One region of the Lysobacter sp. Root667 genome, then DNA from elsewhere that is predicted to be linked to it. Evidence: predicted binding sites of a transcription regulator. Region 1 holds the regulator's gene; each other region holds the start of a gene.

Region 1 (4,722 bases):
CGAGGAAATTGCTGTGGCGCGCGATGAAGGCCGCGGCCGGATCCAGGCCCTTCATGCGCAGGCTGTGCAGACGGGTCGCGGCTTCGGTCAGCACCGCGAGGTTGCGGCCGGGCATGACCGGCAGCGTGATCACCGGCACGTCCAGGTCGAGCACGCGGCGCAGGCCGGTGTCGCCGGTGAGGCGCTCGATGCCCGAGGGCAGGGGCTCGGTCATCGGCTTGGTCAGGTGCACGATCAGGCGCAGGTATTTGTTGTTCTTGACCGCGGTGTCGCCGAACATCTGGCGGATGTTGAGCACGCCCAGGCCGCGCACTTCGAGCAGGTCCTGCAGCATCTCGGGGCAGGTGCCGTCGAGCACGTCGGGCGCGATCTGGGTGAACTCGGGCGCGTCGTCGGCGACCAGGCGGTGGCCGCGCGTGACCAGTTCCAGCGCCAGCTCGCTCTTGCCCGATCCGGACTCGCCGGTGATCAGCACGCCGATCGAGTAGATCTCCATGAACACGCCGTGCATGGTGATGCGCGGCGCCAGGGTGCGGGCCAGGTGGTACTGCAGATGGTTGAGCAGTTCGTGGCCGCGCCGCGGCGAGACCCACAGCGCGGTGCCGCTTTCCTCGGCGGCCTGGCGCAGGTCCTCGGGACAGGCCTGGTCCTTGCTGATCACCAGCGCCAGCGGGCGGAACTGGATGATCTTTTCGATGGTTTCCCAGCGCAGGCGCGAGTCCAGCCCGTCCAGCCAGGACAGTTCCTCGCTGCCGAGGATCTGCACCTTGTTGGGGTAGATCGCGTTGAGATAACCGGCCAGCGACGGGCGCCGCGCGACCGTCTCCACCGCTTCGACCACGCGGTCGTCGCCGCGTTGCCCGGCCAGCCAGCGCAGGCTCAGACGTTCGCGTTGCTGTTCGAACAGTTCCCCGGCGCTGATGCTGGTGGTCATGCGCGCGCCCCGCTGCGCAGGGCGTCGCCGCCGAGCAGGCGCCGGCTCAGCTCGTCGACGTCGGCCGCGCCGCGCAGGGCGGCGCGGAATTCGGCGTCGCCGAAGTGCTCGGCCAGTTCGGCCAGCAGTTGCAGATGCTGTTGCACGTAGTGTTCGGGTACGGTCATGGCGAGCACCAGGTCGACCTTTTCGCCGTCGGCAGCGCCGAAGTCTACCGGTTGTTCGAGGCGCAGAAAGGCGCCGCGGCTGTCGCCGAACAGGGCGCTGCGGCCGTGCGGGATGGCCACGCCGTGGCCGATGGCGGTGCTGGCGAGGCGCTCGCGCGCGCGCAGGCTGTCGGCGACGGCGCCGGTCGCCGCCGGCGTGCCGTCGGCCAGCAGGCGCGCAGCGGCTTCCAGCACGGCGTCGCGATCGCTGGATTGCTCCAGGATCGCGACCCGTTGCGCGCTCAGCAGTTCATGAAGCGGCATCGTTCAACACAGCGTCGGGAGGCGCCGCATTATCCTCGAACGATCAGGTTAATTCGCCGTTCCGGGCGAGACTTTCTCCGCGGTGGTGGTCGACGAGCTTGCTCTTGTGCTTCATCAGCAGGCGGTCGAGCTTGTCTGCGAGCAGGTCGATGGCCGCGTACATGTCGATGGCGGCGGCGTCGCAGTGCAGGGTGCGGCCGGCGAGGTTCACGGTCGCTTCGGCGCGATGGTCGGGCTTGTCGAGGCTGAGTTGGGTGCGAATGTCGAAAGGCTGTTCGTAGTGACGTTGCAGCCGCGCCAGCTTGGATTCGACGTAGTCACGCAGCGCACTGGTGACTTCGAGCTGCTGGCCGTGGGTTTCGATACGCATCGGAGGCCTCCTTACACATCAACTAGGGAATGCGGCTCCGTAGCCGGAGCCACGAGCCCAGCATCGCACGCTGGCGACAAGGCGCAAGGGGTGGAAGACACGAAATCGGGCGGCTGGCGTGAAAAGCCTTGATCCGATGCGGATTTCGCGTGCACTACGACCGCGGGTTGCGACCAAAGTCGGGTGCGGGAGTAAAAACGAGGTTAAAAGGCAAGGTGAAGGATGTTCCACGAGGCGGAGGCGATGGCTCCACGCGGCGAAGGCGGCCTTCGTTTCCGTTCTTTCTTCTCCGCTTGCGGTAGACGTTACCCGAAAGGGCGGATGAGGCAGTCGATGAGGCGGCGTTCCGCGTTCGCGGCCGGCCTCAGCCCATTCGCACCCGGTCCTGCGACGACGGAATGCTCATCGCCTCGCGGTACTTGGCGACGGTGCGGCGCGCCACCGGCACGCCGGTGGCCTTGAGGGTCTCGGCCAGGCGCGCGTCGGACAGCGGCTTGCGCGGGTTTTCGGCCTCGATCAGGCGCCGGATCATGGACTGGATCGCGGTGCTGGAGGCCTCGCCGCCGGCGCCGGTGTCGATGCCGGAGGCGAAGAAGGCGCGCAGCGGCACGGTCCCGCGCGGGGTGCGCGCGTACTTGCGCGAGATCGCGCGCGAGACCGTGGATTCGTGCAGGCCGATCTCGTTGGCGACTTCGCGCAGGGTCAGTGGGCGCAGCGCGCTGTCGCCGAATTCCAGGAACGCGGCCTGCTGCTTGAGCAGGCAGCGGGTGACCTTGAGCAGGGTGTCGCCGCGCGCTTCCAGGCTCTTGAGCAGCCAGCGCGCTTCCTGCAGGTGGCCGCGCAGGTAACTGGCGTCGGCCGCGCTGGCGTGGCGGATCATGCCCTCGTAGGCGCGGTGGATCGACACCCGCGGGCGCATGCCGTCGGCCAGGGCGACCCGCCACAGGCCGTGCTGGCGCCAGATCACCACGTCCGGGGCGACGTAGGTATCGGCCGCGATCGCGCCGATCTGGGCGCCCGGGCGGGGGTCCAGCGAGCGCAGCAGCTGGACGGCGGTCTCGACCTCGGCCACTTCCAGCTTGAGTTCGCTGGCCAGCCCGGCCGCGCCGATCTTGGGCAGGCGCTCGAGCGGACCGTTGGCGAGGCGGTCGGCCAGTTCGCGGCCGGGCGTCTCCGCGGGCAGCTGGGCCAGCTGCAGGCTCAGGCATTCGCCCAGCGAGCGCGCGCCGACCCCGACCGGGTCGTAGCGCTGGATCTGGTGCAGGACCGTGGTCAGCTCGTCCACGCCGGCGTCGATGGCCGGACCCAGCGAGGCGGCGATCGCGTCCAGCGGCTCGCGCAGGTAGCCGTCGTCGTCGATGGCCTCGATCAGGGACACCCCGAGCAGGCGGTCGCGCGCGGTCAGCGGGCTCAGGTGCAGCTGCCACAGCAGGTGGTCGTGCAGGGTGTCGGCGTCGGCGACCTGTTCAGCGGCCGGGCCGTCGTCGTCCTGGTCGGACGGGCCGATGCGCTGGTACCAGGGTTCGCCGTCGCTGGCGCCCCAGTCGGCTTCCGGCGGCAGGACTTCGCGATCTTCGCCGGAGGACTCGGGAGAGGAGCTTTCGCGCTCGTCTCCGCCGCCGTCGGCACCGTTGCTGACGCTGATCGCGGTCTCGGTCCAGTCCAGCAGCGGATTGCTTTCCACCGCGGTGACCAGCTCGGCTTCCAGTTCCACCGCCGACAACTGCAACAGACGGATGGCCTGACGCAATTGCGGCGTCATCACCAGCTGTTGGCCTAGCGAGGCTTGGAGGCGGGGCTTCATGCTCGGCTTCTAACGCGACCTGATGGGGCGGGCGGCCGCAAGCGCGTTCCAGGTCTGGCGAAAAACGACGCCTGGAACCCTGCACAATCGAGCTAAGGTTACAGACGGAAGGTTTCGCCCAGGTACACGCGACGGACGTCGGGATTGGCCAGCAGCGCGTCCGGAGCCCCCTGCGCGAGCACGCCGCCTTCGTTGAGGATATACGCCCGGTCGCAAATGCCCAAGGTCTCGCGCACGTTATGGTCGGTGATCAGCACGCCGATGCCGCGATTCTTGAGGTGGCGCACGATTCGCTGGATCTCGCCGACCGAAATCGGGTCGACGCCGGCGAAGGGTTCGTCCAGCAGCATCAGGCGGGGCTTGGCCGCCAGCGCGCGCGCGATCTCGACGCGGCGGCGCTCGCCGCCGGACAGGCTGGCGCCGATCTGGTCGGCGACGTGGGTCACCTGCAGTTCGTCCATCAGGTTGGCCAGCTCGCGCTCGCGGCCGTTGCGGTCGAGGTCGTCGCGCAGTTCCAGCACCAGGCGCAGGTTGTCGGCGACGCTGAGCTTGCGGAACACCGAGGGTTCCTGCGGCAGGTAGCCGACGCCATACTTGGCGCGCGCGTACATCGGTTCGCTGGTGATGTCCTTGCCGTCGAGCACGATCTGGCCGGCATCGGCCGGGACCAGTCCGACGATCATGTAGAAGCAGGTGGTCTTGCCGGCGCCGTTGGGACCGAGCAGGCCGACCACTTCGCCGGCGTCCAGCGTCAGGCCGAAATCGCGCACCACTTCACGCGAACGGTAGGCCTTGCGCAGGCCGCGGGCGACCAGCATCAGCGGCCTCCCTTGGGCGGCGCGGCGGGCTTGCTCTTGGGCTTGAGCGTCATGTTGACGCGGCCGCCGGTGCCGCCGCTTTCGATCTGGCCGGTCTTCATGTTGTAGACGATGCGGTCGCTCTTGATCGTATCGCCGCCCTTGTCGACGTAGGCGTTGCCGGTGAGGATCACGGTGTCCTTCGGCATGTCGTAGTCGACCTTGTTGGCGCGGCCGTTGAACGGCGAGCCGTCGTCCATTTCCTGCTTCAGCGTGACCTGCGAGCCGGTCATGGTGACGTAGCTGATGTCGCCGTCGGCGCGCTTGATGTCGGCCTTGGCGGCGTT
Region 2 (4,722 bases), on a different contig from region 1:
ACCGGCTTGGACGGCAGTGCGGCGCCGCCGCGGTTGGCGTCGATCACCTGCGACAGCGAGACCGGGTGGTAGCCGTGGCCGGACAGCCAATCGAGGTGGGCGGCGAAGTTCTGGGTGCTGACGGCATAGGCGTCGGCGTCGCCCTTGCGCGCGACGTCGTCGCGCACATCGTGATAGCTCAGCACCAGCAGCGGTTCGGCGGCCTGTGCGGCGACCGGCAGCAGCAGGCAGAACACCAGCGCGTACAGGATCAGCACGAACAGGACCAGTCGCGAGGGGCGGTGTGGACGGGTCATCTCATTCTCCCCAGCGGAATTCGGCGTCGAAGCCCAGGCGCTGTTCGCGCTGGCCGTCGTAGACCGGGCGCGACCAGTTCAGGCCGTAGCTCAGCACCCGCCCCGGGGCGAATTGCCACTCGTGCTCGTAACGCAGCGACGGCACCCAGGCCGTGCCGTAGTCCTGCTGCCAGTACGCGCCCGAAGACAGGGTCAAGCGCTGGCGGAAGTGGCGGTCGTAGCGGCGCCAGGTCAGGTGATCGAAGCGGACCCCGAACTCGACCGAGGCGTCGCGCGAAGGATTGAAGTAGGGCGCGTCGTCGCGGCTGCCGCGGCCGCTGCCGATGCTGGCCAGGCCGTCGATCAGCAGGTGCGGGCGGCTGAGCAGGCGCTGGTCGAGCGCCAGGCTCAGCTGGTCGCGATTGTTGCCGTCGTCGTAGCGCCAGTGCTGCGCGGTGGCGGCCAGCGAGGTGCGTTCGCTGGGGTGGTAGTCGGCGCCGAACTCGTACAGGTCGGCGGTGATGCCGGAGGCGCGGGCCTGCAGCGAGGCCGCGGCGTCGTTGCGGCTGACGCGCGCGCGCAGGGCGAAGCGGTCGTCGATGCGCCAGCCGGCGTCGATGGCGACGGCGGTGCCGCCCAGATCGTCGCGGTCGCGGCCGACGCGGAGCTTGGCGTCGAAGCGATCGTAGGCATAGCTCAGGCCGAGCTCGTTGCGTTGGGCGACGCTGCGGCCGCCCTGGAGTTGCGCACCTTTGAAATCGGCCCAGCGCCGGCCGCTGCGCGCGAGCAGACGCCAGCGGTCGCCGATCAGCGGGGTCGCCGCTTCGACGCCGTACTCGCGGTCGCGGTTGCCCAAGGGCGAGGCGCCGCCGCCGTCGCGGTTGCGTCCGCCGGCGGCGTAGACGCGTGCCTGCCAGCCACGGCGCATGTCCCAGTTGTTGTCCATCGAGCGCACGTGCGGCTCGTTCGGGTAGCGCGCCAGCAGCTGGTCGTGGATCGGTCGCGCCTGCTCGTAGCGCTGCAGGCTGGACAGGGTTTCGACTTGGCCGATGCGCGCTTCGACGTTGCGTTCGTCCAGGGTGCCGGCGATCGAGAAACGTTCCAGCGCGCGCTCCTGCCAGCCGCGGAACCTGTAGATGGAGCCGAGCGTGGTCTGCAGGTCGGCGTTGTTGGGACCGATCGCGGCCAGCGGTTCGATCATGGCCTGGGCGCCGGGCAGGTCTTCGCCGAAGGCGCGGGCCATGGCGTAGTCGGTTTCGGCGTCGTAGCGCTGCCAGTTCTCGAAGCCGCGGCGTGCGCCCGGCGCGCGCGGCCAGGGCGTGCGCGCTTCGACCAGCCCGCGCAGCAGCGGCAGGGCCAGGTCGTAGCGTTCGCGTTCCAGCTGGGCGTAGCCGAGCTGGATCGGCAGGTCGGGGTCGTCGGGATCGGCCTGCATCGCACGTTCCAGTACCGGCGCGGCCTCGTCCGGACGGCGCAGCGCGAGCAGGGAATCGCCGACCGCGCCCAGGGCATAGCCCGGCACCGGACGGCCGCCGGCTTCCAGGCGCAGGTAGTCGTCGGCGACTTCCTGATGGCGGCCGAGGCGGTTGAGCACGATCAGGCGGTCGTAGGCCAGGCTGGCCGGTTCCGGCGTGCCGCTGCGCGCGAGTTGGGCGCGGTAGGCCTCGATCGCGGCCTCGGCGGCACGCGCTTCTTCCAGGCGGGTGGCTTCGTCGACCGCATAGAGCTTGCTCCAGACGATGCGCCGGGCCAGGCCGGCGGCGTCGAGGCTGGCGGCTTCTTCGGCGCTGAACACTTCGGGGCGGGCCAGGTACAGCTTGCGCGCGCGGTCGCGGGCGCCGATGTCGGCCAGGGTCAGCACGCGCAGGCGGTACAGGCGCGCGTCGGCGGGCTGCGCGGCGAGGTGTTGTTCGATCAGGGACAGCGCGCCCAGCCAGTCGCGGTCCGCGCGCAGCTGCTCGATGCGGGGGTAGGGAATCGCGGCCGCGGCCTGACTCGCAGCGGCAGCTACTGACGCGACGGGGAAAGTTCCACCGGCCAATGCCAAAGCCAGGGACAGCGAAAGTGGATGGAAAGCCTGCATGGATAGTCCGTATCCCGTGTGACCTAGCGGGGGCGGGCGGCCCCCGGGTAGTGGCTCAAAAAATGTGAGCTAAGTCACAGGTTGTAGATGCAAAGTCCGTGCCATTTGGCTCCTTGGACGCCGTTTTGTTCAGTTAGGACGGGCACTTACGCGCTTGAGGCGCCCTAGGCGGGCTTGAGCAGCCTGAGCCCCGGCCGGCGGGGTCGGCACGCGGGCAAAAAAAACCGGCGCGGGGCCGGTTTGGGGGACAGGAGCAGAACCTGTCGAAGCGTCGGTCGCGGCCACCGGTGCTGCCCGGCGGGTGCGGTCTGTGTACTTAGGGATGATCGGCGTGCCCGATCCGTCGCAAGCCGCTCGGTCGGCGGCCGGGTGGTGCCGTGCGGCGGATTGCGGCCGACGGTTCCGCGGCGACAGCGGCCGGCAGGCGGAGCATTCCCAGTCCGAAGTCATCGGCGTCCCTTGCGGGCCATGACCGTGCGTATCGCGCCCAGCAACCCGATGCTCGCTTGAGCGCCCACGACGATATCCAGACTCACAACAAGGAGACGGGCAGGAGACCAACGACTAGCGCGTCGGTCGATCTTGCATCGCTACGAATGCGAAACGACAGACTCGGCAAAGTGAGCGCCGAGCGGCGCCAGCGTTCATGTCCTATCGCACGCCCGCGTGCTGCGACGATGCGCGCCTTGCAGAGCGCTTTCTTGCAATGGATGGATGAGCAACAACACGCGAACCTGCGCTCTCGATGCTCGTGTTCGGCGCGTCATGCGAAGCATCCGTCGATCGCCGAACCCCAGCATCGAGCTTCGGCAATAGGACGAAAGTCGTAGGGAGAATCACTCAAGCAACGGCTGCTATACGGCATCGGCGATCCGTCGCCAACATCGCGCGCTTGCGCGCACGCGGGATCGCTGTGACTTCGATCACGGAAGCAAATTCGCCGTCGTTGCGGCGAATAGCGCCATGCTACTTTGATTGCGCGCGAAAACAGGGAGGGGACTCGCGTGGTTCCAGGGAGCTGGATATGGTTTGCGCAGGGGGAATGCGATGAGCGCTAGCTTGATGGAAGCCGTGCACCGGCTGCCCACGCTCGCGGTGGTGGAAGACGATCGGACATTCAGAGAAGAGATCCTGATGCCCGTGCTGAGCCACTCCGGATTCTCCGTCGTGGGTATGGGCGGGGCGCTGGAACTCTACCGTTCGATGACCCTTCGTTCCTACGATCTCGTGCTGCTCGACGTCGACCTGCCCGACGAGGACGGCTTCAGCATCGCAACGCATCTGCGCGGTCTGTCGCCGCGCGTCGGGATCGTGATGTTGACCGGATACGATTCCAACCAGGACCGGCTGCGCGGACTGCGCGCGGGCGCGGACGCCTATCTGCCCAAGCCGGTCGACATGGAAGAGGTCGTGACGACCTTGCGCAACCTGGCCCGATGGGTGGTTCCGGACGCGAACCCCGCACCGACGCATGCGAAGTGGCGCCTGGACGAACGAGGGTGGTGCATCCTGAGCCCGAGGGGCGCCCAGATCGAGATGAACCTGGCCGAGCGGCAAGTCATGGAGATTCTGGCCGAGGCGGCCGGGATGCCGGTGCAACGCGAGGCGCTGATCGCGCGTCTGGTCAAGAACGCCCACGACTTCGACCCGCATCGGTTGGAGATGCTGATCCACCGCCTGCGCAAGAAATGCCAGCAGCTGGCGGAAGAAGAACTTCCTCTGCGCGCCGTGCGCAGCGTCGGCTATGTATTGAACTGGTAGTCGATCGGGTCGGCATAAGGCTGACGGTGGGGAAGAACGGCGTGAGCAACATCGGGGTCTGGTTGCGGTTGATATGGCTGCGGTCGATGGGCTTGGCCGCAGGATTGCTCGTCATCTGCGGTCCCGCTTCGGCCTTGCCCGCAGGCGCGTTCGACTACCGGATGGGTTCGCGGATTTTCACCAGCGACGACGGGCTTCCGCAGTCGGGCGCCAATACCGTGCTCCAGACCCGCGACGGCTATCTCTGGGTCGGCACGTTCGGCGGCCTGGCGCGTTTCGACGGCCTGGCGTTCACGATATTCCGCGGAAAGCCCGCGTTCGATACGTCCGTCTCGGAGGGTACGCCGCAAACGGGGCCGGCCAGCGATCGCGTCCTGACGCTGTATCAGGACGACCGCGATTGGCTCTGGGTCGGCACCCAGGATGCCGGGCTGAGCGTGCGCAGGCAGGGCATGTTCCATCATCTGCCGGTCTGCGGCGGCATCTGTCAGATCAACGACATCCTGCAGACCCCCGACCGCAGCTTATGGATAGCCACCAGCGTAGGGGTGCTGAATCTGGATCCCGTGCATGGGCGCGAGACCTGGATCGGTCGTGGAAGCA
Region 3 (4,722 bases), on a different contig from region 1:
GTCAACGCCGCGCTGCTGAATCTGAGCAAGGTCCTGGCCGACCGCGGCATCGCCGACGGCGTGCGGGTGAACGCGGTCAATCCCAGTTCGATCGCGACCGAGCGCACCCAGCGCCGCATCGAAGCCCTGGCGCGCGAGCGCGGCATCGAACCGGCGCAGGCCGCGGCCGAGCTCGCCCGCCAGCTGCGCGTGGCCCGCTACGGCACGCCTGAGGAGGTCGCGCAGGTGGTCGCGTTCCTGCTGTCGGACGCCGCCAGCTACATGCAGGGCGCGATCGTCGACGTCGACGGCGGGCAGACCCGCACCCTCTAGCCCGGGCCCAGCCTGACGTTGTTTCCGGCCACGGAACTGCTAGATTTTCCCCGTTCGCAGGGGGAACGCTATGGAAGAACAGAACCCGTACCGCGCCTCCAGCGCGGCGGTGGCCGATGTCGTGGAATTGGTGGACGTCGAGTCCGCCACCAAGTGGCGCCGCTTTTTCAACTGGCTGATCGACAAGCTGATCGTGCTGCTGTGCGGCGCCTTGCTCGGCGTGCTCGCGGCGCTGTCGGGCAACGAAGCCGTGCTCGCGTGGATCGATCGCATCGACCGCCTGACCGATATCCTGCTGACCGCCGCGATCACGGTGGTCTACTACGCTTTCATGGAAGGCGCGTTCGGTTTCACCATCGGAAAGCTGATCACCAACACCCGCGTGGTGGACGAGTACGGCAGGGCGCCGGGCTTCGCGCGCGCGTTCTTGCGCAGCCTGTGCCGCCTGATTCCGTTCGATGCCTTGTCGCTGCTGTTCAGCGATGGAGAAGTCCGCCGCGGCTGGCACGACTCCCTGACCAAGACCTACGTGATCCGCCGTCCGCGTCCGGGCCAGCGCGTCGGCCGGCCGCGTCATGCGATCAGCAGCCAGTTCGGCGAAGGCATCGTGCCGCAGCCGGGACGGGTCGCGGCGGACACCGGCGCGGCGGCCAGCATTACGGTCGCGCCCTGAGCGCGGCCATCGCGACCGCCCGGTCCCGGGTGGTCGCGATGGGGTAGTCGCGGCGGCAGGACCTACTTCGAGACGATCTCGGACTCGACCACCATGTCGAGTACGTAGGCCACCGACGAGGCGTCGGCCGGCGGGTTCTGGATCGCGTACTTCTTTACCCGCAGCACGTTGCGCACGCCGGGTTCGTGGGTGTAGCCCTCGATGTCCTGGTACAGCGGCTGCCAGGCGGCGTCGCTCTTGATTGTCACGCCGTTGGCCTGGTAACGGCGCTCGCGCACCTGCAGGCACTGCATGTTCGGGATCAGCGGGTGCGAGCACGGCGCGCGCTGCGGGGCGACTTCGAAAAACACCGTGGCGCCTTCGCCGCCGTAGCGCGTGGCCGGCGTCGGCGCGCCTTCGAAGCTGAGCCGGTCGCCGTTGGCGGCGGTCAGCAGCAGGCGCGGCGCGTCGGCCCCGCCTTCGATCCGCGCCGGCAGCGAGCCGCGCAGGCGTTCGCCGATGGCTTGGTCGAGTTCCATCAGGCGCGTGTCCGCGCAGGCCATCAGCGTCTGCGCCATGTCGCCAAAGCTCAGCGCCTTGGCGTCGCGGGTGTAGCTGCCGCTGGCGCGGTTGCAGCCGCCGCTGACGCTGACCCGGCCGCGGTCGAAGTCCAGTTGCAGCGGGCGCTTCGGGTCCGGCACGAGCGCGGCGATCGGCTTGCCGCTGCTGTCGGTCGCGTCGGTCAGGCGCCAGTGGTAGGCGTCCAGGCTGAGGGCCGCGCTCGCGGTGCTGGCGTCGACATCGCGGCCGGCGCCGGTGGCTTCGGGCGCGGTGTTGGATGCGCAGGCGGCGAGGGCCAGGCTGAGCAGTGCGGGGGCGAGCATCTTCATGTGGGGTTTTCCGTTTCGATAGCCGAACCATGCGAACGCATCGGCTCGACCGGTGGGGTCAAGCCTATTCAGTATCGTTCAGGCCACGAAAAGGAAGGATGAATTCCACACGCATCGGCGCCGCAGGCGCCGGATGCCGCCGCGCGCGGCGCGGATCAGCTGCCCGACGGCATCAACAGCAGCAGCGCCGCACCCAGGGCGAAGCGGTAGTAGGCGAACACGGTGAAGCGATGCTTCTGGATGTAGTGCAGCAGCCACTTCACTGCCACGAACGCGGTCGCCGCCGAGGCCGCGAACGCGACCGCGAGCGCGGTCCAGTTCTCGCTCGTCGCGGCCGGTGTGCCGATCACGCCCAGCAGTTCGTAGGCGGTGGCCGCGAACATGGTCGGGATACCGACCAGGAACGCGAACTCGGTCGCCGCCGCGCGGCTGGTGGTGCCGGCGAGCAGGGCGACGAAGATGGTCGCGGCCGAGCGCGAGGTGCCCGGGAACACGCCCGCGATCACCTGCGCCACGCCGACCAGGATCGCCACGGTCCAGCTGATCGTCGTGCGCTCGCCCAGGGTCTGCGCGTGCTTGGCCGCGTAGTGCTCGGCCACCAGCATCCAGATGCCGCCCAACACCAGCGCCCAGGCGATCGGCAGCACCTTGTGGGGCAGTACGAAGCCCAGCTTCTTGACCGTGAGGCCCAGCACCGCGGTGACGCCGAAGGCGACGATCAGCTTGAGCAGGTAGTCGCGGTTGTCGGGCTGCATGAAGCCGGTCGCCAGCTGCCACAGCCGGCGCCGGTAGATCAGCACCACCGCCAGGATCGCGCCGGCCTGGATCGAGATGTTGAACAGGTCCGAACGGCTGCCCAGCCAGTGCTGCGCGATCAGCAGGTGGCCGGTGCTGGAAATCGGCAGGAATTCGGTGACGCCTTCGATGATGCCGAGCAGGAGCGCGGCGAGCAGATCGGTCATTGAGTGGGAATCGTGCGAAGCGAGAGGGCGGCAGGACGGCAGGGACAAAAACCGCAGCAGGATATCCTAAAGAGCGCTTGGTCCAAATTGGTGCATTCACAAACGGAAAAGCACCAATAGGAAGCATTGCTGCGGTGCGCCAAGATTAATTTTCTTGATAATCAATCATATACGTTAATTCAGAACTTGGCACGCTGCTTGCTTTACTTAAGCCAAGCAGCTCAAAGCCGCGCACCGCACGTCCTGTCCCTTCCCAATCCGGATCCAGTCCATGTCCCTCGAACACGTCGAAAAGCTCGTCAAGGACCACAAGGTCGAATTCGTCGACCTGCGTTTTACCGACATGCGTGGCGTTCAGCACCACGTGACCTTCCCCAAGTCGATCGTCGAGCCGGCGCTGTTCGAAGACGGCAAGATGTTCGACGGCTCGTCGATCAGCGGCTGGAAGGGCATCAACGAGTCGGACATGATCCTGCTGCCCGACGCCTCGACCGCGGTCCTGGATCCGTTCACTGCCGATCCGACCCTGATCCTGACTTGCGACATCCTCGACCCGGCGACCATGCAGGCCTACTCGCGCGATCCGCGCGGCGTCGCCAAGCGCGCCGAGGCCTACCTCAAGTCCAGCGGCATCGCCGACCAGGCCTTCTTCGGTCCTGAGCCCGAGTTCTTCATCTTCGACTCGGTGCGCTACGCCAACGAGATGGGCCACACCTTCTTCCACGTCGATTCGGAAGAAGCCGCGTGGAACTCGGGCAAGGAATACGAAGGCGGCAACAGCGGTTACCGTCCGGGCGTGAAGGGCGGCTACTTCCCGGTCGCGCCGCTGGACTCGCTGCACGACATCCGCGCCGAGATGTGCAAGACGCTGGAACAGGCCGGCATCGAAGTCGAAGTGCACCACCACGAAGTCGCCAACGCCGGCCAGTGCGAGATCGGCACCAAGTTCAATTCTCTGGTCGCCAAGGCCGACGAACTGCTGACGATGAAGTACATCATCAAGAACGTCGCCCACCGCAACGGCAAGACCGCGACCTTCATGCCCAAGCCGATCGTCGGCGACAACGGCAGCGGCATGCACGTGCACCAGTCGCTGGCCAAGGGCGGCGTCAACCTGTTCTCCGGCGACGGTTACGGCGGCCTGTCGCAGATGGCGCTGTGGTACATCGGCGGCGTGTTCAAGCATGCGCGCGCGATCAACGCGTTCACCAACTCGGGCACCAACAGCTACAAGCGCCTGGTGCCGGGCTTCGAGGCGCCGGTGATGCTGGCCTATTCGGCCCGCAACCGTTCGGCGAGCTGCCGCATTCCGTACGTGGCCAACCCGAAGGCGCGCCGCATCGAGATGCGCTTCCCCGACCCGATCCAGTCCGGCTACCTGACCTTCGCCGCGCTGATGATGGCCGGCCTGGACGGCATCAAGAACCAGATCGACCCGGGCGCGCCCAGCGACAAGGACCTGTACGACCTGCCGCCGGAAGAAGAGAAGGGCATTCCGACCGTCTGCCATTCGCTCGACCAGGCCCTGGAAGCGCTGGACAAGGACCGCGACTTCCTCAAGGCCGGCGGCGTGTTCACCGACGACTTCATCGACGGCTACATCGCGCTGAAGATGCAGGAAGTGACCAAGTTCCGCGCCGCAACCCATCCGCTCGAGTACCAGATGTACTACGCCGTCTGATGACTGGGCCGCGTACGAACATCGGGTCTTCGGACCGGCGGATGTCCGGCCCGGTCCTGTCGGACCGGGCGCTCGCCGGGCCGGAATGCGCTTCAACGCATTCCGGAAAGCTCCCGGTTCGCCCGCTCGAGTACCAGATGTACTACGCCGTCTAACGTGCGACAGGGACGGCGGCCCGCGCCGCCGTCCCGCGTTGCCGCACCACCGCCAGGAGCGAAGATGCAG

Evidence for each region. The regulator sigma-54, encoded in region 1, starts transcription at its own class of promoters, with help from an activator protein. The targets are predictions, from matches to a motif close to TGGCACGNGCNTTGC.
Region 2: a site for sigma-54 is predicted at 2,448-2,462, ahead of pgaA (poly-beta-1,6 N-acetyl-D-glucosamine export porin PgaA). Genes of this name have one in related genera too.
Region 3: a site for sigma-54 is predicted at 3,004-3,018, ahead of glnA (type I glutamate--ammonia ligase). Genes of this name have one in related genera too.

What each region holds. Positions count from the first base shown of each region.
Region 1 is NZ_LMHF01000009.1:529,759-534,480, forward strand. It holds gene hprK (HPr(Ser) kinase/phosphatase) at 1-934, opposite strand, end outside; gene ASD78_RS06070 (PTS sugar transporter subunit IIA) at 931-1,404, opposite strand; gene raiA (ribosome-associated translation inhibitor RaiA) at 1,448-1,774, opposite strand; gene ASD78_RS06080 (RNA polymerase factor sigma-54) at 2,139-3,578, opposite strand; gene lptB (LPS export ABC transporter ATP-binding protein) at 3,677-4,396, opposite strand; gene lptA (lipopolysaccharide transport periplasmic protein LptA) at 4,396-4,722, opposite strand, start outside.
Region 2 is NZ_LMHF01000016.1:126,113-130,834, forward strand. It holds gene pgaB (poly-beta-1,6-N-acetyl-D-glucosamine N-deacetylase PgaB) at 1-296, opposite strand, end outside; gene pgaA (poly-beta-1,6 N-acetyl-D-glucosamine export porin PgaA) at 298-2,358, opposite strand; gene ASD78_RS19275 (response regulator transcription factor) at 3,421-4,119, shown strand; gene ASD78_RS19280 (two-component regulator propeller domain-containing protein) at 4,161-4,722, shown strand, end outside.
Region 3 is NZ_LMHF01000011.1:139,688-144,409, reverse strand. It holds gene ASD78_RS10790 (SDR family oxidoreductase) at 1-312, shown strand, start outside; gene ASD78_RS10785 (RDD family protein) at 383-985, shown strand; gene ASD78_RS10780 (META and DUF4377 domain-containing protein) at 1,048-1,854, opposite strand; gene ASD78_RS10775 (undecaprenyl-diphosphate phosphatase) at 2,010-2,816, opposite strand; gene glnA (type I glutamate--ammonia ligase) at 3,088-4,497, shown strand; gene ASD78_RS10765 (GNAT family N-acetyltransferase) at 4,717-4,722, shown strand, end outside.